DNA from 2 places in the Emticicia soli genome. Region 2 is predicted to be linked to the other one. Evidence: riboswitches for the same ligand, from Rfam matches in the RefSeq annotation. Region 2 holds a riboswitch; the other holds the start of a gene.
What was found. Region 2 has a riboswitch for S-adenosylmethionine ahead of metK (methionine adenosyltransferase). Riboswitches for the same ligand answer to the same signal wherever they lie in the genome.
Positions count from the first base shown of each region.

Region 1: another riboswitch for S-adenosylmethionine. It lies ahead of WAE64_RS09520 (homoserine O-acetyltransferase family protein); the one in region 2 lies ahead of metK (methionine adenosyltransferase).

Region 1 covers NZ_JBBEWC010000005.1:360,610-372,993, forward strand. Annotated here, with positions in the region: gene WAE64_RS09505 (mechanosensitive ion channel family protein) at 1-420, shown strand, start outside; gene WAE64_RS09510 (SDR family NAD(P)-dependent oxidoreductase) at 719-1,471, shown strand; gene WAE64_RS09515 (CHC2 zinc finger domain-containing protein) at 1,515-2,558, shown strand; SAM riboswitch class I at 2,651-2,768, shown strand; gene WAE64_RS09520 (homoserine O-acetyltransferase family protein) at 2,896-3,924, shown strand; gene WAE64_RS09525 (hypothetical protein) at 3,974-4,561, opposite strand; gene WAE64_RS09530 (DUF502 domain-containing protein) at 4,632-5,234, opposite strand; gene WAE64_RS09535 (M16 family metallopeptidase) at 5,755-8,556, shown strand; gene WAE64_RS09540 (lipoprotein N-acyltransferase Lnb domain-containing protein) at 8,641-9,831, opposite strand; gene WAE64_RS09545 (LiaI-LiaF-like domain-containing protein) at 9,925-10,941, opposite strand; gene WAE64_RS09550 (PspC domain-containing protein) at 11,056-11,529, opposite strand; gene WAE64_RS09555 (PspC domain-containing protein) at 11,621-11,842, opposite strand; gene trpF (phosphoribosylanthranilate isomerase) at 12,150-12,384, opposite strand, start outside.
Region 2 covers NZ_JBBEWC010000010.1:27,595-39,978, forward strand. Annotated here, with positions in the region: gene WAE64_RS16750 (peptidylprolyl isomerase) at 1-811, shown strand, start outside; gene WAE64_RS16755 (AAA family ATPase) at 847-1,818, shown strand; gene WAE64_RS16760 (GLPGLI family protein) at 1,892-2,650, opposite strand; gene WAE64_RS16765 (outer membrane beta-barrel protein) at 2,683-5,499, opposite strand; gene WAE64_RS16770 (C40 family peptidase) at 5,852-6,382, shown strand; SAM-I-IV-variant riboswitch at 6,645-6,760, shown strand; gene metK (methionine adenosyltransferase) at 6,823-8,118, shown strand; gene WAE64_RS16780 (hypothetical protein) at 8,304-9,983, opposite strand; gene yidC (membrane protein insertase YidC) at 10,048-11,931, opposite strand; gene WAE64_RS16790 (CTP synthase) at 12,065-12,384, opposite strand, start outside.

The sequences.
Region 1 (12,384 bases), on a different contig from region 2:
CGTATCCGCAATGTTGACGGTAGCTTGGTAGTTGTGCCCAATCAGGTATTGGTTTCGCAATCGCTCAACAATATTTCGGAGCGCATGGAGCGCAGGCACAAATTTTTTATCCGTTTAAAACTAGAAACATCTATTCAGCAGATAAAAAAGGTGATAGACGAAGTTCAGACGGTGCTCGATAACCATGAGTCAATCAGTACAGGGCCACATGTAAAACTAGACACCATCGGCGAATACTCAATCAATATACTAGTAGTATTTATGGCTGCAACGCCTGACTACTGGCTTAGTAAGAGTATCAGAGAAGAGGTAAACGTGGCTATTCTGAATATATTAGAAAAAAATGCAGTAGAGCTTTCTCGCCCTGCAACAACCTTATTCAGCGTAACTGACGAGAAAAATATAGATAATGATTATTGATTTTCACCGAGTGATTAGGATTTAAATATTTTGCGAAATACTAGAAAAAACACAAATCTTGTAGAGACGTATTGCAATACGTCTCCTGTCGTAGAACCTGTTTTTTTTACAAATTGGCTCGATTTTTTAGTATTTTGCCCGTAATTGGTTTAAGAAGTTAGATATACCTCTGAGCCGTATTGCAATACGGCTCTACGTAAAATACAATTTTTTTAGGAATGCTTATTTCTTTAATCCTAATAGTTCGCTTATACTCAAATAATCAACAATCAATCATTCACATAAACTTAAATAAATTATGTCACGCATAGCACTTATCACAGGCGCAAGTTCGGGTATTGGCAAAGCTACAGCTACAGCTTTTGCCAACAATGGTATTAATTTAATTTTATGTGGCCGCAGACAAGAGCGCCTCGATAGCCTGCAAGAGCATCTATCAAAAAAAGTACAGGTTACGACCTTGAAATTTGATGTAAGCAACAAAGTAGAGGTAACTAATGCCATTAACTCCTTAACCGACGAATGGAAAAGCATAGATATTCTGGTTAACAATGCGGGTAATGCACATGGTTTGTCGGCCATTCAGGATGGAGACGTTGACGATTGGGATACAATGATTGATAGCAACGTACAAGGGCTACTTTATGTATCGAAGTCGATAATTCCGGGAATGGTAGAGCGTGCGAAAGGACATATTGTAAACCTGAGCTCGGTAGCCGGAAAATACACTTATGCCAATGGTGCAGTTTATTGCGCATCAAAAGCAGCCGTTGAAGCACTAAGCGAGGGTATGAGACTAGACTTGACGCAACACGGCATTAAAATAACCAATATTGCGCCGGGAGCAGTAGAAACCGAGTTCTCATTGGTTCGTTTTAAAGGAGACGAAAAACGTGCGGCAAAAGTATATGAGGGCTTTGAGCCTCTACAACCTGAAGACGTAGCCGATGCAATTCTCTATGCCGTAAATACGCCACCAAGAGTTACTATTGCAGATATTGTATTGTATGCAGGTGCACAGTCGGCGCCAACTGTAATTCATCGGAAATAAAAGATTATTCTAAGCCAAAACTTACATTCGGAATAGAGATAATATGAATGACCTGTTACAGCGGGTGAAAGAAATAGACATCAGGCAGGTAGCCCGAGACCTCGGGTTTGAATTGATTCAAACCCGACGAATGCTGTGCCCGTTTCATGTAGAAGATACGCCATCGTTGGTGTTTTATCCGCCACCACAAAATGAGTTTCATTGTTTTGGGTGTGGCAAGCGTGGTGATGTAATTAATTTGTATGCCGATGTATGCAAGATAGATTTTAAAACTGCGCTCGAAGAACTTGGCAACAGATACATACCGGGTTATGATGGGCATGGCTCAAACAAAACCCGAAAGATTGATGTAAAGAGTATCTACACACAAAAGCCGGTTGAGGAAAAGCCTTTTGTATTTCAGGAGCAGTTCAGCCGTATTTATGAAGATTTTCAGCAGTTTTGCTTAAACCTGCCTGCAACAGAATCGACACGCAAAGCGGCTGAATACCTGCGAGGAAGAGGCATTGACGACTGGACAATCCGCCATTTCAGGCTTTTTGTAATTAAGAATTACGGCTTGGCTAATGATTACCTCAAAGAAAAATACAGCACGCCAGAGCTGATAGCGAGTGGAATCATGAACGAGCGAGGTAATCTGGTGTTTTTTAAGCATCCTATCATTATTCCATATTATCAGAACGGGCGAATTACCTATCTGCAAGGCAGAACCATCGGCGACCCTCCCGAAGGTACAAACAAATACCAGTTCTTGACGGGCATTCCCCGTACTATTTTCAATATCGATTCGCTTAAAAACCAACGAGGCAATGTAGAGGTGTATATTACCGAAGGTGCATTCGATTGCATGACACTCGTGAAGCAGGGCATGATAGCCGTAAGCCTTGGTAGTGCCAAGACCTTCAAGAAAGAATGGATAAAGCATTTCAAGAAATTTAATGTCTGGATTTGGTTCGATAACGATACCGCCGGGCAAGCAGGCGCAAGAGACCTGATAGAAATACTACACTTAAATGGTATATACGTAGGTATGAAATACCTGCCAAGCGGTATCAAAGATATTAACGAGTACTTTCAGCAGCGTTAATAAAAAAGACCCAAAATCTTGTTTTCTACAGATTCAAGTTCCATATTTGCATCATCAATTCAAAAAGATACTTTCCCGTAGCTAAATGGATTGATTTATACAGACGAGAGGAGAGAATAGGCTCTATGAATCTCGGGCAACCTGTCCCGCTACTTGCGATAAGGTGCCAAAACCTACCGAAAGGGTTAACACCATTCGGACTTATAAACCAATCATAGACAAATCGTGTTAAAAATTGGTTTTGTTTGCCGTATTACCGAAGGGTAAGCGTTTTGATGCACGCTGATTTGCTGTGTATCAGAAATTAGACTGAAGATTTTGTATTTACTCTTTTACAATGGAAAACCAACAGATATTTCGCTACGACGAACCATTTAAATTAGAATCAGGCCAGTGGCTGCCTGAGTTTCAGCTTGCTTATACAACTTTTGGAAAGCTGAATGCCGCAATGGATAATGTGATATGGGTTTGTCATGCATTTACAGGAAACGCTAACCCAACAGACTGGTGGAATGGCCTTATCGGCGAAAAACGTCTTTATAATCCGAGCGAACATTTTATTATTTGTGCCAATATTATCGGCTCTCATTATGGCTCTACCAATGCACTTAGCAAAAACCCTATTACGGGCGAGCCTTATTACCACGAATTCCCCTTTATTACTATCCGTGATGTTGTGCGTTCGCTAGATTTGCTACGCCAGCACCTAGGTATCTATAAAATTAATACGCTGCTGGGTGGCTCACTAGGTGGGCAACAGGCTTTAGAGTGGGCTATTTTACAACCCGATTTGATTGAAAACCTTATTCTCTTTTCGACAAATGCCATTCATTCACCTTGGGGCATTGCCTTCAATGAGTCTCAGAGAATGGCTATTGCTGCCGACCCAACCTGGAAAGAGCTCAGCCCGAAAGCCGGTGCTGATGGCATGAAAGTAGCTCGGTCGATAGCACTTTTATCGTACCGTAATTATGCTACTTATAACCGCACGCAATCGAGAGACGCAGGGCAGGTAGATTTTTTCAGGGCCAATACCTATCAGAATTATCAGGGCGAGAAACTCGGTAAACGCTTCAATGCATTTTCGTACTGGACACTCTCAAAGATGTTCGATTCGCACGATGTAGGGCGGGGGAGAGGCAAAGTAGAAGAAGTGCTCGAGACCATCAAATCTAAAACGCTGGTAATTGGTATTTCGTCTGATGTACTGTTTCCACCAGAAGAACAGGAGTTTATCGGTAAACATATACCCGGAGCAAGATACGCTTTAATTGAATCTTTATATGGGCACGATGGCTTTTTGATTGAGTTTGAAGCCATGACTGAAACTATCAAAAGCTGGCAGGCAGATCTAGCAACTGCTTAAGTTTGGCTTTATAAATAAAAATATTGGGTGTGAGAGTGAAAATCAGCGCTTAAAAACTCTGAAACACTCTCAGCCTGTAATTCTCTGTAAGGCGCTTACTTCGTGTAGAGTTCTGCAATACCGTAAATAAGGGAGAAGCCGCCGTTAAGCCTGCTGCCAATATCAATTTCGGATTAGTTATCGGATTCACATTCCATGCAGCCCATTCTATCAATACATATGCAAAAGGCGAGAAATTAGCTATCCCAAAACGAATAGGTCTTTTACCACGTTTATAGATACGGCTCACATCACTAATCTTTACTTCTACATATTCGTATCTATTCATCACTTCGTTTAATGAAGTAATCACAAACGTTGAGTCGGTAATATCGTAGAGATTATCTTCATACACATTGCCATCTTTGGTTTTAAACCTGAACATATCACCTTTGTAGAATTTGGTTCGTTTGCCGCTCCGCACTTTTTCAAGCACCAGGTATTTATCTTTTCTGAACATACTCCGTGCTCTGGAAGGGTCTTGTTTATACAGCAGTTCTTCTACCGATGGTGCTTCTCTCTGGTGTATATCCTGAGCAAAACCAGCAAAAGGCAGGCAAAAAATCAAAAGTAGTAAGCAATGTTTTAAATGAGTCATGAGGTTTGTTTTATTAGCGATGCATTCTCGCCGCTGTTTTATAATGCTTTTGATTAGAATCTTATGATTTCTAGAATTTTTCATTCACCGAAACCCCACCCGAAACAATCAGTTTCATAATATCGGCACTTGGTAAGTCGAGCATTTGTACATTTTCTCTTGGTACCAACACCAGATTGCCCGAAAAGGCATAACTATGTGGAAAATACACCGCAACTAAATCACTAACGCCAATACTACTCAAATCATTTTGTGTAATAAACCCAATTTTATAAACCTGTGCATCTTTGTTCATTAGCACAATTGCTCCTTGGTTAAACTTGCGTTTGTCACCAACAAAGGCCGAAATTAAATCTTTGAATGCAAAATAAAAAATCCGTACCAAAGGTAAATGGCTGATTGCATTCTCGATGATATTCTGCAGGGTTTGTGGCAGTAAAACCGAAAATACGAAGCCAATAAGCATTGTACCGCCAATGATAATAGCAGAACCCAAACCAGGAATAAATAAATCTCTGTTAGGGTCTTCGGTCGGAATCCTGATGCGAATAATGTTATCAACAAAATCAAAAGCACCGAGTAAGATAAAGAAAGTAAAGCCCAGAGGTGCTACGAAAAGTAATCCACGAATAAAATAAGAAAACAAACGACTAAGAATAGTTCTGCCAGACATAAAAAGGTGTTGTAAGAATTAGTAATGTAAAATAGGGTAAAGAGGTTTATAAAGAAAAACGCTAATGCCAGATTAAAAGTTTGTAAGGTGTAATTAAAATATGAAATAGGGGGTAATATTTAAAGAAATACAATAGAAATAACAAATTTCCTCATCGTTCATGTAAAGACAGTGCACTACTCTGTCTCTACCAAATTAGGCGTTTTTTACTAGTATTTATCACTTTAAATCTGAATAAATAGTCTATTAATTTAGGTAATCCCTATTGTAACGAATGCTCATACATAAATTAAAACACCTTCACTCCAATAAAACTATCTCCTGCAAACGTTAATGCCCAAACAGCAAAATATTTACATTTTATATCAGTGATAAGATTACCCGAATAAGCTAAAAGATTTTGTAGAGCAAATAAAAAATAGTAGTCTTGCAAAAAAACTAAGCAAACATTGATTATCGTTTTTGCTCAGAGTTTTAAGATAACAATTAACTAAAACCGAATTTTTAATTAATCTACTTTATGAAAAAGATTCAAAACCTGCTGTTGTTTTTGCTTGTAACTGCACATGCATTTGCACAGAACCTGAACTCGCCAATTCCGAATAACCCTGCCGTAAAAACCGGAACACTCAAAAATGGTTTGAAATATTACATACTCAAGAATGAAGAGCCTAAAAACCGTATGGAGATTCGTTTGGTGGTAAATGCCGGGTCGATACTCGAAACTGAAAAACAGCTAGGGCTTGCGCACTTCATGGAGCACATGAATTTCAACGGTACAAAAGAATTTCCTAAAAATCATTTGGTTGATTTTTTGCAAAAATCAGGAATGAAATTCGGCGCCGACCTAAATGCCGTTACGGGCTTCGACGAAACTATTTATCAATTGCAAGTACCAACCGATTCGGCCAAGTTGTTCGAAAGAGCATTTCAGATTCTGGCCGATTGGTCGTATGCAGCTACTTTAGATACTACCGAGATTAACAACGAAAGGGGTATTGTATTAGAAGAAGAAAGAGCAAGGTTGAAAAATGCACAAGGCCGTGTACAGCAAAAACTACTACCGCTTTTATTGAATAATTCAAGATATGCCGAGCGCATTCCTATTGGCAAGGTTGATGTACTGACGACCTTTAAGCCAGAGCAAATTGTTAAATTCTACAAAGACTGGTATCGCCCTGATTTAATAGCGGTAGTAGCCGTAGGTGATTTTGACCCTGCTAAAGTTGAGGCTTTAATTAAAGAAAAATTCAGTAATATTCCTGAAAACAAAAAAGGCCCTAAACGCATAACTTATGATGTGCCACCTGCAAAAGGTACACAAACAGCATTGATAGTTGATAAAGAGATGCCGCAGTCAAGTTTTCAGTTAATTACCAAATTGCCGCAGGAGAAAAGCAGAACATTGGCCGATTACAAGACTGACATCTCCGAGAATTTATTTAACCAGATGATTTCTACTCGCTTGCAGGAAATCGCTAAAAAGCCAAACGCACCTTTTGTTTTTGCTATAATGGGTTTCAGCCCTTTTCTGGCAAAGCTTGATGCATTTCAGATAGTAGCAATACCAAAAAACGCTGATGGACTTGAAACTGCCATAAAAGCTGTATTAGATGAACAAGAGCGTATTAAACGTTTTGGCTTTACAAAAGGCGAACTTGAAAGAGCCAAGAAAGATTACATGGCAGGTGCCGAGAAAAACTACAAAGAAAAAGACAAAACCAAATCGGCAGCTTTTGTAAATGGCATGATTCAGAATTACCTACATGGCACGCCTTATACCGACGCCGATTTCAGATATGATTTCGTGAAAAAACATCTCGAAGGTATTACTTTGGCCGATGTAAACGCCATTGCTGCCAAAGTGATAAAAGAAGATAACCGTGTAGGATTGGTAATTGGCTCAGAGAAAGACCAGGAAAAACTACCGACTGATGCCAGAATACTGGAGTTAATCAATACCAAAAATCCTGACTTAAAACCGTATGAAGACGAAACCGTTGCTTCGGCACTTCTTGAGCAGATTCCGACCGGAACGAAGGTGGTTTCAGAAAAGAAAATAGACGAAATTGGTGTTACTGAACTTGTTTTTGGTAATGGTATTAAAGTAGCTTTGAAACCAACGAATTTCAAGAACGACCAGATTTTGTTTTCGGGTGTGAGCAAAGGTGGAACCTCATTATACAGCGATGCTGATTATTATTCGGCCGAACTGGCTACAACTGCGGTTTCGCAAGGTGGGGTTGCTAAACTATCAGATACCCAGCTTGACAAGTTTCTGGCAGGAAAAGTAGTAAATGTATTTACTTATATCGATGAGCTTAATGAAGGTATTTCGGGCAATACTACGCCAAACGATTTAGAAACGGCACTACAATTGATGTACGCCTATGTAGTACAACCTCGCAGAGACGACGAAGTAGTAAAGAGTTTTTTGAAGAATCAGAAAGAACTGATTGCTAACTCACAGAAAACACTAACACCTGAAAAAGTATTTAACGATACGATTTCAACGGTATTGTATCAGAAAAACTTCCGCCGTTTGCCTGTTAAACCCGAAGATATTGACAGAGTAAATCTTGACCGTGCCTTTGAAATCTACAAAGACCGTTTCAGCGATTTAAGTGATTTTACTTTTGTATTTGTTGGTAATTTTGAAGTAGAGAAAATAAAACCTTTGCTCGAGAAATACATCGGTAGTTTGCCATCAACCAAACGAATAGAAAGCTACAAAGATTTGCATATTGATAAAGTAAAAGGCAAGGTTGAAAAGACTGTTTACAAAGGTTTGGAAGACAAAGCATCGGTTAATCTGCAATTCAATGGAACGTTTAATTATAGCGACGAAGAAAGAGTAATGCTTGATGCATTGGCTGAAGTGCTGGATATTAAACTCACAGAAAAACTACGTGAAGAAGCCGCAGGTGTGTACTCACCAAGTATCAGTGCATCGTACAATAAGCTACCTACACCAACTTACAACCTCACAATTGCCTTTGGTTGTTCGCCAGCCAATGCTGAAAAACTGGCTAAAATTGCAATGGATGAAATTCAGAAAATAAAAACCAATGGCCCAGAGGCAGTTGATATTGAGAAAGTAAAAGCCGAAGAAAAACGCTCGGTTGAGTTGCAGGTAAAAGAAAACAGCTTTTGGAATTCGTATTTATCAGACCAATATTTTGATGGTGAAGACCTGAATTATATTAACAAATACAGCAAAGAAATGATTGATAAAATAAGTGTTGAAGGCGTGAAAAAAGCCGCCAACCAATTTTGTGGAGATAATTTTGCTAAATTCGTTTTATTGCCTGAGAAGAAGTGATTCTAATCGACCATAAAAAAAGCAAAAAGCCAAGTCTTTATTGATTTGGCTTTTTGCTTTTATAAGGACTGGGTTTATTGCATATCAAAACGAACGAAGTTTCATTCTTAATCTCCACCATACAAAGAATGCTCGCATGGCTAGCATCAATACAACCGGAATAAGCGAATAGTTAATTTCTTGCGGCAAAAAAGCCCAGCTTACTAACAACAATAGCTGAATGATGCCATAAGCCAGAAAATGCTTAGCTAACCAATGGCGGGTAGTATCCTTTTTCAGGAAGAGTGCAATCGGGAATAACAAAGGATAAGCCCAGATAATATTAAGGTTGTATTCGGTAACACCATGATTGGTAAAGAACCACAACAAAACAATTACCCAACCCACAATACCTGTTATACTAAATAGTATTTTATCGAATACGAAATTTGTATTATTGCGCTTCAACTGAAAATAAGTTAGCGCACCTGTCAGCACCAAAAGAGGCCAGAATAGCATATTGGGTGTTATGGGTTCTTTTTCTTTTATTACATCATTTAGCACCTCTGGATTGAGGTCTCTTTTTTGAGATACCAAGGGTTGCCACACACCATTGCGTTTTATTTTGGCATTATCAAAAGCATCTCTCAGATTATCGGGTAAAAACATGGCACCACTAGCACCTGTTTTAAGGTCAGAAGGTTGGCCGATGGCTAAATCCATTCCGAAATCAGCCCATAATTTGTTGTTTTTGCGGGCATAAACATCTATCCATTGGCGATAGCTGCTATCTGCATGTAACTTGGCCGGGAAAACCAGACTATCGCCTGCAATGGTTTTTACTACATCTCTCAGGCGGCTTGAGCAATTATCATAAAAGAATTTATAGGCGTAATACCTGTTTTCGGGCAAATGATTTTTTATCAGAAAAGCATACAATGCTTGCTTTTGTTTTTGCGATAAATTGAGTATCTGCTCACCTACAAGGCGTTTCTCGTAGCTCCATCCATAAATTTCGTTATCAAAATAATCGGCACTAATTTTATAAGGCAATGTGCCTCTCAAGAATTTAAGATAGAAGCCTTCGGTATATGATTCAAATGCCCCGTAATTATATACAATATCAAGGCCCATCATAGGGTCGTTTATCCTGATGGCACTGTGCCCGAAAGTAGAATAAAGCGCATCGCCGGGAGCAATAGTCAGTAAACTTACATTGGCATACGGCGAGAGCGTTTGAGCACTAGAAAAAACAGAAATAAGGGCAAATAAAATGAGCAGAGCGTATCTTTTCATGCAGGATAGTTTTTGATACAAAGGTAAAATAAAAGCACACAGGTTTCAAAACCTGTGTGCCTATTTAGTTATATAAAGCTGTATTAAATAATCTTAATAACGTACAACTTTGATTGACGATAAACCTGCATCGGTATCAATATTGATTTTTTTGCTGGCGTTGTCGTAGCCCGGTGTTTGCCATAAGCCGCTTCTTACTTTTTCAAAACCATCAAGGTCTTTTGCGTTTAGTGCGCCATCCATTTTTATCTGGCATCCAACACCCTCAGGAACACTGATTTTTACACTTGTTACGCCTGAGTTAATGTCAACATCAACATTATCTATTTTATCGCCAAGTTTCACATCTAAATCGGCTGCGCCTGAGTTCAATTTAAGGCTTTTTACTTTATAATCGCTAAAATCAAAGTCAACTTCTCCAGCACCTACACTCATGTCAATGTCCCACACAGGCGTTTTGTTGAGTTTAATTACTACATCGTTATCAAAGTTTTTATCGCTATCAAAATGGAAATTCATTCCTTTGCCTTTTTTACCTTTTTGCTCAAACTCGATGGTTTTTAAGTTACCTTGTTGGTCTTCGGTAAGCGTATAACCACCTCTGTATTGTAAGTGAGTTGAGGCTTCAAACAAATTACTTGTCGATTCTTCTAAATCAAACTCGGCAGCACCACCACCAATTTTCAGTTTGGCTTCTGTTATATCGGTGCCGATTGGTACAGTAAAGTAGTTTTTATAACCATCATCGCTTGAACTATCAGAATCATAAGAGCGACGGCCGTTGTTATTGTTATCATAATCATCGTCGTCATCGTCATCGAAATTAACATGCCAGTCTTCTTTCCAATCGTTTACGCCATCATCAACACAGGTAAATATACCAAGCGGAATTGCGAAGGCAATTAATAAAGCAGAAGTGGCATTGTAAATTGAGCGTCGGCGATTCAGGAAGGCAAATACACCTGCCACAATTAAGAGAAGTGGCCAGAAACGGGCAATACCACCAAACGACCAGTTTAAATCGAACCAATCAAGGTTTGTGCCTAAAAACAGGAAGCCAATTACGATAAGTACAGCCCCCCAGAAAATATTACTACTTCTTTTTTCCATTGTTTTAAGAGTTTAGGATTCCCTTTTATTACTCAAGCTGTTTGTTTGGGTAATAAAAACCCTTTCCCATGTATTGGTAAGCCTCAACGAGAAAGGGTAGGGAAGTGGGGGTTATTAAAGATTTGTATCTATATCGTTTTTAGGATAATTCGGAAAATCATCGTCTTTGCGGTCTCTCACAATTAACCAAACACCTAAACCAACCAGAATTAGCGGCCACATCTGGCCAATGTATCTCCACAGGTTAATATGAAAGAAAGTTTTGAAAGAGAAAATGATACCTAGAATGATGAGGACTGCTCCTCCAACCAAATTGTTGTTTTGATTGCGACTGCTCATAGTTGTAAAGTTTGAGGTTTCAGAATTAATAGTTTCGTTTGTATTTACCTGGGCGTAGCCGTAAGAATCCTTAACTGGCAATACAACCCATAAAATAATATATGTAAGTGTTGACGGAAACGGAGTGAAAAATAATAATACGAAAATCACACGAATAAGTGTTACATCAATATTAAAATATTCTGCTAAACCCTGCGCAACACCTCCCAAGGTTTGGTTATGTCTGATTCTATATAGTCTCTTTTCCATTGTTTTGCATGTTTTGGGGCAAGGCTTTTACTTGCCCCGTTAATATGATTGAGTAATCTACGCCATTACAAGTCTGCTCATTTTGGTACCCTTATGGGTTTATGATGATAGTCTCATTTTGAATGATTGACTCTTTTGTTGGCATAATTATCCATAAAATGATGTAAGGAATAATGGCCGGAATCGGAGCAAAGAATGCTATCACGAATAAAACCCTAACCAATGTTACATCTATATTAAAATATTCGGCAAAACCGGCAGCTACACCACCCAACATTTTGCTATTTTTGATTCTATACAAGCGCTTTTCCATTTTCTTAAATATTTATAGTTTGTGTTTTTCTTTTATTTCAACCACTTATTGTGTGATTGATGAAACAAAGATATGGGCAAAAAACGGTACTATGTATAGCAAACTACATGAATGGAAAATTTTAATGTCAAAGGGATAAATTGTGTGACGATTTGCGAATATCGTATCTTAAAATTCCCCTTTCAATTAAATAGTCATCAACTGTTTGCTTACCAAATATAAGCCAAAAAGTTGATGACTACGAAAATAAATTATTGATTATCAGTTTATTATATGGTTGAGTAGAGTAGCTTATGAAGCATTAGGCTCAATCCACATCTAATTGCTCCAGTATATCGCTCAGTTCTTCATAATCTTTATATCCGGGGCGTATTTCGTGTGAACCCTTCAAGGCAATGCCTTTTATTGGAGTTTCGGCTAAAAGCTGATGCACATTTTCTGGGGTAATGCCAAAGCCTAAAATTACGGCGCTATCAGCAGCGTATTCTTTCAGATGATACAAAAAGAAATCGCTTAGCTCTTTTCCGTCAATCAGAAAATAC
Region 2 (12,384 bases):
GCGGTTTGCTAAAGTAACAAGGGCTCAGAAAGATGAACTATCCGAACGGCTACTTGATTATAAACGCCGGATTCTGGCCGGCGAAAAATTTGAAGACCTTGCCAAAGAATATTCAGAAGACCCAGGTTCTCGCCAGTATGGTGGTGATTTAGGTTGGTCGAAAAGAGGGCAGATGGTACCTCAGTTTGAAGCGGCTGCCATGAAGTTGAAACCTAACGAAATGACCGACGTTGTAGAGTCTGACTTTGGGCTACACTTAATACAGACACTTGAAATTCGTGGCCAAGAGTACCATGCTCGCCATATTTTACTGCGTCCTGACTATAACCGTTTAGATTTAGGTGAACCAACTAAGTTTTTGGATAGTCTTCGTAAAGAAATTGTACGCGATAGTATCAAGTTTGAAAAAGCAGCTAAAGATTTTTCAGACGATAAACAAACACAAGATGCAGGCGGAATGCTATCTGATCCACAGACGGGTTCATCAAAATTGCCACTTGACCAATCAATGGACCCTACGCTTTACTTCACTATTGATAGTATGAAAGTTGGCACGATTACTGTACCAATGCCGTACAGAAGCGAAGATGGTAAAACAGGTGCAAGAATTATCTACTACAAAGCTAAATATGCCCCGCATATTGCCAATCTGAAAGATGATTTTGAGAAAATAAAAGAGTTTGCTTTAATGGAAAAGCGAAGTAAAGAAATTGAAGCATGGTTTAAGAAAGCAATAGCCGATGTTTATATAAAGATTGACCCTGAGTATGAATCTTGTAATATTTTCGGCCAGGTCCGGACCGACAACTAGATTCAAAATCAATAATTCACCCATACCGTAATTTAATGAGCAAAGTTCAATTTAATTCAGACGTAGAAGCAGCAGATGCCCTTAAAGTTGCCTATAACAATTTAAGAAATGAAATCGGACAAGTAATCGTAGGGCAAGATGAAACCGTTCGTTTATTACTTACAGCAATATTTTGCCAGGGGCACTGTCTGTTGGTAGGGGTGCCGGGTTTAGCAAAAACTCTATTGATTCAGACCATTGCTTCGGCATTAGATTTAGATTTTAACCGTATCCAGTTTACACCTGACTTAATGCCTTCTGATATTCTGGGTTCAGAGACTCTGGATAACGAGCGTAATTTCAGATTTATAAAAGGGCCCGTTTTTGCCAATATTATTCTTGCCGATGAAATTAACCGTACGCCGCCTAAAACGCAATCGGCGCTTCTGGAAGCGATGCAAGAATATGCAGTAACAGTAACCGGAAAAAAACATAGCCTTGAGCGTCCGTTTTTTGTACTAGCTACACAAAACCCAATTGAGCAAGAAGGTACATATCCATTGCCAGAAGCCCAGCTAGACCGTTTCATGTTTATGGTTAACCTTGATTATCCGTCCTACAAGCAAGAGCTTGATATTGTAAAAAATACTACGTCAGATAACAAGAAAACAGTAAAAAAGGTAGTAACAGGTGCAGAGATACTTTATTTTCAACACTTGGTACGCCGTGTTCCGGTAGCCGACAATGTGGTTGAGTATGCAGTAACGTTAGTGCATAAAACCCGCCCGAATACAGAAATGGCTTCGGCCGACACCAATAAGTATCTTGATTGGGGTGCAGGGCCACGTGCTTCTCAGAACCTGATTTTAGCAGCTAAGTGCAACGCATTGATTAACGGTAAGTATTCACCTGATATTGAAGACGTAAAAGCCGTAGCGGTGCCTGTATTGCGCCATCGTGTAGTACGCAACTTCAAAGCAGAGGCTGAACACGTTTCAGTAGAAGATATTATTAAGCGTATGTTATAATTGTTCAGAACATAGATACAACAAAAATGGAGATGCTTTAAACATCTCCATTTTTGTTGTAAGCAAATTCGGACTAGTATTTTATAGCCCAGTAGGGATTTCGGTAAGACTTGATACTGTCTTTGATATGCTTTGCTATCAGGTTATCATAATCAGCGTCTTTTATCTTTTTGCCTTTCAGTTTAGGCATTGCCAATTCTTTCGGCTCTACTTTTCTGAATTCAACTTTGCTTGCTGTAATAACTACATCACCATCATTTATCTCTAGTTCCAGAATTAAACCAGGCAGCCCATAGTATCTTTCAGGGCCTGCCGACACCGGAATATCTCCTGTAAACCACGCTGTGATTTTCTGATGCTTAACTGTATCTTCGGTAACTGCTTTCATGCATATATAGCCGGCTACATCTTTAATCTGGTTCAGAACCTTCCAACTTGGTGCACGCAGAGAATCTTCCAGAACATAATTCTTACCCATCATCTCTATCAACTCAATTTTCTTTTCTTTTTCATAGTTGCGATAAATGTAGTAATCTTCAGTGCGTGAAGACCAGCCATACTCGCTGGCTTCTTCCAGGTTACTTAATAAACTTTCGTTGGCATTGAAAAACATCTTGGTCTTAGATTTCCAGCCCTCGTCGTTTTTACCCCAGGTTTGTTTTACCCGGTCTTTTTCTTCGTTCGACAGATAAGTTAATTGGCCGATGATTTTCGACCAGAATTCCTGGCGCTCATATACTACCATGCCCTCGGTTTTTTGTGAAAAACCGAGTATGGGAGCAAACATCATGCACAGTAACAAGCCGGATACGTATTTTTTGATAGCTTTCATTTATTTATGTGTTAATAGTATTAGAGTTTATGTTAGTACCAGCCTTGGCGACGCATTTTAGCACTTACACCTCTCATGTTGTAAGTAAAGCTCAACATAAAATATCTCGAAAGTGTTTGTGTCTGTTCTTGTGAAACGAAGTTCTGAGAAGCATATTGGTTGATACCGATATTTTTCTTCAACAAATCGTATCCTGAAAGGCGTAACTCAGCTTTTTTGGCTTTACCTAATAATTTGTAAAGCGATGCATACAAAATAGGAATATGCTGATTGAAACCAAAGCGATCGTTTTTATAGAATCTATAATTCAGGTTTGAGCTGAAGTATATACTTGCAGGTAAAGCAATGTTCATTTCGGCACCTAAGCTATGGTTGAATATTTGCTGGTTTTGCGTTGTATTAAGCGAATATTTAGTGTTTGTAATACCCAAATTACCATTAGTATATAATGTGAATTTATCGCTCGGTGTTAAATCAAGGCGGAAACCAACATTATAGTTTTCGTTATTAGTTGTATTGAGTACGTCGTTAATATAAATCAGGTTTTTAGATATGTTTGCGCCCCCGTTAATATTAAAAGTACTCTTGGTTTTTACGATTGGGAAGCCAAAACCTAACCATGAACCAAAGTTTTGCCCACCTGATATGTTTGTAGGTCTAGCTGTAGTTACTAAAGTTACAGGGTCAACAATTTGGTTGTAAATAACCTGATTGATGTTATAACTATAGTTAATGTTAAAAAACATATTGGTAAAACTTGCCGGATTAAACATGTTATAACCGATATATGCACGGTGTGCACTCATAGGCAACAAGTCTGGGTTACCAACTCTCAAGAATAAGGTATTGCTGTTGTCAATAATCGGTTGTAGGTCTCTGATAGAAGGCTCGCTTACTTCTTTGCTATAATCGGCCCATATATAGCGGTTGTTTTTAAGGTCAATACTTACACTACCTGCAGGTATCAAAGCAAATACATCACGGTTGATTTTCTGGAAGTTAGTAGCATCTTTGCTACGGGCAAAGTTTCCTGTAAACTGGAAGTGTTGGGCCGCTAAACCAAACGAGATATTGATACCTTTATGGTTATAACGTACACTACTACCAAAACGATTATACATAAAATCGTTGTTGTAGTAGTTGCTCAAAGAATCTATTCGGCTTCCGTCGGTTGTTTGCACATTTCTGTCTACTGCTTCACGACGTAAACTGAAATTATAGAAAGTTTCAGAGAAGAATTTTTTCGATAGTGGCTCAACAAAAAGTAAGCTCGATTTAACCAGATGGCGTGGGCTATTAGTAAAGTTAATCTGATTGATGTTAGTTGGAATAGAGCCAACTGGTGCGTCAAACAACTGGTTAATCGAGTTCTGGCGGGCTTCACCATCCGAAATATTATAATTGTAAGTTAAGCTGGCAGCAAAGTTTCTGCCTTTTTTCATGAACTTATGGCGATACAAGCCAATAAGCGCAACAGCAGTTGAGTTGAAATCATTAAAGTTGTTAATGGCTGTTTCGTTCGATTTCGTAGTGCCGTTTCTGAAAAACTCCTGTAAGCTATTAAACTTGGTTGTTCCATCGCCCATTCTACCGTTACCAATCAATATCAAGGTATTAAGCGAGTCTATTGTTTTTTCGAAACGTAAACTTGCACGGTGATTGCGGCTTATGCGATTCTGATAGCTATTTTCGAAGTTTTTAAAAGATGAATTATTATTAAGGAAATTCTCTCTTTCCATTTTTTTCGATACCAATTGTTGGGTCTGGCTGAAATAATAATTCGAGCTGAATTTAGTCTTTTTGGTATCGTAGTTATAGTTGGCACCTGCGGCGTAGTTTTCAGAAAAACCTTGGAAATTACGACCTCCAATCGGAATAGTGATGCTTTCTTCGGTATCGTTATCATAAAAGTACCTTACACCGCTGCTGAAACCAAAATCGGCTTCGTCGCCCCAGTTATTGGCCTGGCTACCTCTGAAATCCTGAAAATCGTCTCTTGATATACCAGTCTGATTAATATTGTTTCCTAAACCCAGAACCGAAAACTGTTGTTTAGAATCAAATCTGTTATAGTTTCCTTTTAGTTCGGCTCTTTCTTGTGTACCGATACCTGCTGTAACTTTTCCGAATCCACCTTTTTTGAAATCATCTTTCAACTCAAGATTAACAGTTTTTTCTTTTTTACCATCGTCTACCCCTGTTGCTTTGGCCTGTTCTGATTTATCATTGAAAATCTGAACTTTTGTAATGGCCTCGGCCGGTAGGTTTTTGGTAGCAGCTTTAGGGTCGTTACCAAAAAAGCTTTTACCATCAACAGTTACTTTTTTTACATCTTGTCCCTGGGCTTTTATGTTACCGTCCTGGTCTATCTGTACACCGGGCAATTTTCGCAAGAGGTCTTCGACCGATGACCCCGGTGGCACTTTAAAAGAGGCTGCATTATACTCAATGGTATCTCCCTTTATATTTAAAGGAGCTCGGGCCGTTTTTACTACTACCTCCATTAGTTCGTTGGCAATAGGTTTCAGTTTTAACTTGCCCAAATCGTTTACAGCACCATCTACAGGCTTTACATCTGTTTGAAAAGGGATGTAGCCTACAAATGAGATTTTGAGTAAGTAATTGGCTTTTTTTACATTTTTGAACTCAAATGCACCGTTTTCGTCGGTACGACCGAAATTAACCAAAGTTGAATCTTTGGGTTGAAGTAGCATAACGGTAGCGAAAGGCATAACCGCATTGCCTGAGTCAATGGCAATGCCCTTAATCGAAAACCTTGTTGGATTTTGGGCAAATAAGAAAAATGCTGAATGCATAAGCACAGCGAGTAGTAGTAAGCGCTTTTTCATAACGTATTTAGAATGGTAAAGTAATACATATAAACAACTAAACAATTAGTTGTTTATGATGCGAAGGTAAAAATATTTTTTTGTTTGAAAGAATATTTTAAGTTTTTTTAACTTTAAAATTTCACTGAGTTTTTTTTTACATATTTTAATACTTTTTTACTAAACTATTAGCTAACCTATAGCTATATTTCAAGCAAATAATTGCTTTTAAGAAAGCTACTTTCCTGCTTTTTTACTGATAAAAATTGTATTTTTTTGTGATTGATTAACAATAATCTGCTTATTTATATCGTTTTTTTGGACTTAGGCATTGTATTTGCCTAATTTTGTAACAGAACCAAATCAATATATAATGTTAAAAAAATATGTATTGGGTTCGTTGTTAGTCGTTTCATCGTTAGCCTCAAAGGCTAATGACCTTCCAAAATCCCGCACAACTTCACCGAAAGAAGAAAACGAAAAGAGTAGTTATTCAAAATTAACCGACGACCTACAACGATTCGCCCGAAAACTTATTGGCATCCGCTACAAATGGAGCGGCAAAACACTCAAAGGATTTGATTGTTCAGGTTTCGTAAACTACGTATTTGCCAAATTTGGTATGAATCTCGTACATCGTAGTTCCGACCTATTTAAAATGGGGTCTCATACCAGCCTCGAAGACGCACTACCCGGCGATCTTATTTTCTTCAAGATTAACTCTAGCAGAAAAGACGAGGTTTCTCATGTAGGTATAATATTAGAGTCAGATAAAAATGGTTTGAAATTTATTCATTCTGCCTGTAAAACAGGGGTGAGTATCAGTTATCTGAAAGAAAAATATTATACTACGCACTTTGCAGGTATCCGTCGTATAATCGATGGGCTGAAAGAAGGTAAATAATAATTTTACCAAATATTAATTCACAAAATAGTTGGTTTTCAGAATAAAGAGTTGCTATATACCAAAAGCAACTCTTTATTTTTTTGTATCTAGGTATCCAAGAAACAATGGCGATAGGTGAAAATATCGTTGATACTATTGATTTATAGATAAAATCTCCAAAGTGAAAATTGTTTAAAGATAATTTGGGCTATCATTTTAACTATTTTAGATATATTTTCATACTAAATTTTGCTTTTGTTTTGCTAATTGTCGTACTTTGTGAGAGTATCAAGAAATTCCCTTTTGCGGAAATCCAACCGAGTAGAAACACTACGGTGGTAAAAAGATGCGGGCAACAAGATTCCTATTTCTTGCTTGTCAAAAAAAGTTTCTTTTTCTTCTGCACAGAGTATTTTAGCATACACTTTTAGAAAATCATTTAAAACTAAATAAGATTTATGGCGTACCTATTTACTTCCGAATCTGTATCGGAAGGACACCCGGACAAAGTTGCTGACCAGATTTCTGACGCTCTGATTGATAATTTTTTGGCGTTTGACCCGTCTTCAAAAGTTGCGTGTGAAACCCTAGTAACAACAGGTCAAGTAGTTTTGGCAGGGGAAGTAAAAACTAAAACATACCTTGATGTACAAACGATTGCACGTAATGTAATCTCGAAGATTGGCTATACTAAATCGGAATATATGTTTGAGGCAAACTCTTGCGGTATTCTGTCGGCTATCCATGACCAGTCTGATGATATTAACCGTGGTGTTGACCGCACAGCCGACGAGAGAAACTTTGAAGAAAAAGCTGAATCACAAGGTGCAGGTGACCAGGGAATGATGTTTGGCTATGCTACTCGTGAGACCGATAACTATATGCCTTTGGCTTTAGACTTAGCTCATAAGATTCTACAAGAACTTTCGGCTATTCGTCGTGAAAACAAACGTATTAAATACCTACGCCCTGATGCAAAGTCGCAGGTAACAATAGAATATGCTGATAATAACAAACCTATCAGGATAGATACAATTGTAGTTTCAACACAACACGATGATTTTGGTACTGACGAAGATATGTTGGCAACTATCCGTAGAGATGTTATTAACTATGTGATTCCTCGTGTGAAAGCAAAATTGAAACCATCGTTACGTAAATTGTTTAATGATGAGATAACCTATTACATTAACCCAACCGGTAAATTTGTGATTGGTGGCCCACATGGTGATACCGGTCTTACTGGCCGTAAGATTATTGTTGATACTTATGGCGGTAAAGGTGCTCATGGTGGTGGTGCTTTCTCTGGTAAAGACCCATCAAAAGTTGACCGTTCGGCTGCTTATGCTACTCGCCACATTGCTAAAAACCTTGTAGCTGCTGGTGTATGTGACGAAGTATTGGTTCAAGTATCGTATGCTATCGGTGTAGCAAAACCTTGTGGTATTTTTGTAAATACTTATGGTACTGCTAAAGTAAAAGGCGAAAACGGTAAGAAATTGTCAGATGGTGAGATTGCACGTGTTGTAGAAAAAATATTTGATATGCGCCCTTATGCAATTGAGCAACGTTTGAAACTACGTAACCCAATATATTCTGAAACAGCAGCTTATGGACACATGGGTAGAGAGTCGGAGTGGGTTAGAAAAGTATTTAAAGGGCCTGACGGAACTGAGAAAACTGTTGATGTTGAATTATTTACTTGGGAAAAACTAGATTATGTTGATACAGTAAAAGAAACCTTTGGTATCTGATGCTGGCTATAATACAATACTTGATAAGGAGGGCTTGCTCTCCTTATTTTTTGTTTTTAATATACTGAAAATTCAGTATATTTTGAAATTTATGAAATATATATATTTGAGATTTCGAAGTCTATAATAGAAAAAAGACGTGCCAAATAGCACGTCTTTTTTCTATATGAGTATTAGTATTTTGTTTATCTGGCTACTTCAATGAATTTGCCATCCTGGTATCTGATAATCGGAACAATTTTATTTTCGTTCGATTTGCCTGTATAATCAAAGCCATCAAGCGTATAGCCTTGCGTATATTCAATTGAATCGAGGTTATTTCTAAGTTTATTTGGGCCTGATTTTAACATTCTTCCATAAAACAGTACCATATCATATCCCCAATAGCTATAATAAGAAGGCGTAATATTCTGGCTATTGATGTAAGCACTTCTGAAATTTTTTACCTCTTCTTTCTCACGGTCCATATAATCGAGCTGTATTAAATACAAATCTCTGTTGAAAACGTTGAGTGAAGCACCTTCAAAATCAAAAGCTGCCGAAGCTGCTACAATAGGGGCGTTAATTCTTTTCTTATCTAATGAGCTGATAATTTTAGCTCCTAAGTTTTGTTCACTACCCGAGATAAAAATATGGTCAGGTTTGCGTTTCACATCAATATCTTCAGAGCCATTATATTTTTTAATAGCCAATACATTTATACCTTTTTCTAAGGCTTTATCACGATAAATATAAGCAAAGGTCGAATCTTTACGGGTACTACCATAGTAAATGGCTACCGAACGTGCCGATTTCTCATTAGTAATATACTCCAGAGCCTTTGCTGCCTGTGCTTCGTAAGAAGGAGAGGCTAAGAAAACTGATTTCTCGTTGCTAACCAATTGCAGGTTGTTTGATAATGGATGAACCTGTATAGCATCGCTCGATTTTATGAATGAGGTGGTAACTTTGTTTACTTCGGGATAAAGTGGGCCAATAATTAAGTCTACTTTATCAAAGGCACGGTTAGTTACTATATTATTTGTATGCTTTACATCACGCTCTATATCAAAAGCGTATAGGTTCAGATTTATTTGCTCCGATGCCAGTTTTTCCTGTGCCAGTTTCATGCCTGCAAACATATCATACACATACTGATTGGCACGAGTAGTTCTGTTTGGGTCAAACTCAAACAAACGGAAGGGTAGCATAACTGCTACATTAATAATGTTGTCGTTTTCTTTGGATTTATTTTTTTTCGATTTCCCTGAAGCATCACCACCCAGATTGAACTGATTTGTCAGTTGGTCTGACAGTTCCAAGTCTGCTCGGCTAGCATTCTTACTATTCTGAATATTGTCAACAATTAACTGAGCAAGAACAGGATTATCTGGCGATTTCTGGTAAAGATTTTTAAGCTGGCTTAATTCTTTAATTTTGCTCAGATACGTATACTGCATGTTTTCAATATCGGCTCTCCATGCTTTAGATGCAATCCGATTAAGATATTGTAAGGCTTCGTCGGGTTTATTTTCGGCAAAGGCAATATTAGCGTATAAGTAAGTGGCATCTTCCATTTTTCTCCAGTCCGGAAAACGCTCAAAAAGTTGTTTCAGCGTGGTGCGGGCATCATAAAACTTGTTCAGCTTAAAGGCTGACAAAGCATAATAATAATGCACATAAGGCGAAACGGTGTTTGTGTATTTTTTGCCTGTAAGAGGTAAGAGTATTTCTTTTGCTTCAAAATACTTTTGGTCGGCATATAATTGCACAGCTTTTTTGTAACGCAACAAATAATCGTTATCACTAAGACTAGCTTGCTGTTGTTGCGCAATGGTAGAATATGATAGGAATAAAAAAATGAATAAATTTTTTGTTCTTCTCATAGTATTGATTTGAGGGATTTATATGAAGTGAGTGTGAGTAACTATAACTCACACTCAAAAAAAATTATTTCTTTTTATTCTGATTCTGCTGTTTCTTTTTCAGCTCCTCTTGTTGTTTGCGGCTTTCTTCGGCTAGTTTTACTTGGTTTTCCATAAACTGAGCGAATTTGCCTTTTTTAGCACCTTGCGGATTAGCCTGATATTTCACTTTGTTGTTCATCAGAATCTCCCGAATTTTATCTTCATCAACGAAGCGACGCACGATTTGTTGTTGCGCAATGGTGATAACGTTCGAAACAAGGTAATAAAAACTCAAAGCAGCAGGGAAACTGTTTAAGACAAAGAAGAAAACCAGCGGAAACACATAGCTCATTTTCTTCATGTCGATTGGCCCCGGCTGGTCTGGTGTAATCTGGTTGTTGTAGTAGGTAAATGCCAAACTTGAAACTGTCATTAATACTACAAACAAACTGATGTGGTTACCAATAATAGGCAGATTAGTTGCCCAGCTAATCGGATAATCGTATGTTGAAAGGTCAGAAGCCCACAAGAAGTTTTTCTGACGGAACATAATCATATTCGGGAACAAGAAGAATACCGACATCAGAATAGGCATCTGTAACAACATAGGTACACAACCACTTAGGGGGTTAACACCTACCTGCTGGTATAGCTTCATTTGTTCTTGTTGCATTTTTACCTGGTCGTCGCCTACTTTTGCTCTAATCTCGTTTAGCTCAGGAGCCAGAATACGCATTTTTGCCGAGCTCACATAAGATCTGTAAATAAGCGGTGTAAGTACCAGTTTAATTATCAATACAACTATAATAATTAATAACCCATAATTGCTAACAAGGTTTTCAACCATGTTAAATAATGGTACAAAAATATAGCGGTTAATAGGCTTCACGAAGTCGTAACCTAGATATACGTTTCTATGAAAACCTGTAGCAACAGTTTTTACCTCGCTGTAATCATTCGGTCCGAAATAGAAACGGTAATTACCTTTTCCTGTTTTCAGGTCAGCAATCGGAAGATTTGCTTCTACCTCAGCTATTTTTACAACATTTGGGTTTGTTTCCGGCGTGGTAAGCTTAAATCTTGGATTTGTCATCGGCTGATTTTTCGCTACAATACCAGTAATAAAATATTTTTGCTTAAACGAAAACCACTGTACAGGGTCAACTAGCGTTATGTCTTCGTTATCTACTTTGTTAGAGCCAATATCATCAAAATCATCTTCTTTGGCATCCCAATAGTTGATTTGAGCCGCCTTACGGTTTTCGTTAATATCGTGCTCTAGCACTTTCAGGTTATCTAACCAGTATAAACGAGCAGGCTGGTTTTGTACAATAGCATCTAAACCAGCCAGATTGATATCGTAATCAACAGTAAAGCCTGAACCACGAATGGTATATATTTGCTCTACATACTGATTATCGGCTAGTGCTAATTTGAAAACTAATTTTGTTGAATCGCCTGCTTTTAGTACAGTCGATTGGGTAGAGGAGGTATAAAAAAGTTTTTTAAGGTCAACTTTCCCTTTGTTTGTCTGAATTTCAAGATTCATTTTAGAACTCTTGTCATCAAAAAGGGTTAGAGGTGTCTTATTGCCTGCTTTGAAATCGTCGTAAGCCGAATAGTTTTTAAGAATAACTTCTTTTATGTTTCCACCCTCGGTGCTGAATATATATTTAGCATCTTGGTTTTCGATTACGATATCTTGTGCAGTTCCGATAGCTGCCGATGCAAAGTCACCAAATGCTGCTTTTATAGCAGTTGTATCTGTAGCCGGAGTAGTTTTAGGTACTACTTTTGTTGCATCTGCCGGAATCGCTGGTTTTTGCTCTTGAGGGGGAGTTGAAGGCATAAAATACATATATCCAGCCCACATTGCCAACAACAATACAATACCAATTATTTGGTTTTTGTCGATTAATTTTTCCATTAAAAATTTATAATTCGTAAAAAATACACTTCGCAAATTAAAATTGCCTACAAAATTCGCAAAGATTCACAATAAATCCTAATTATCAGGCTTCTGTAAGAGCTTGCTATTCAAAGATTTACTAAAACACTGCTTACTTTGATGCTGATTTCTTACTTGCCGCATTTTGGATAGCTGCTTTCACGAAATTAACAAACAGTGGATGAGGGTTCATTACTGTACTTTTTAATTCAGGGTGAAACTGCACACCAATAAAATATGGATGGTTTGGTAGTTCTACAATTTCTACCAGCCCGCTATCAGGATTAACACCCGAAATAACCATACCTGCCGCTTCGTATTCTTTCAGATACTTGTTGTTGAACTCCCAACGATGACGATGACGCTCTTTAATGTTGGTTTTGCCATAAATTTTCTTGGCCAATGTCTTGTCTTTTAGTTTACAAGCATAGG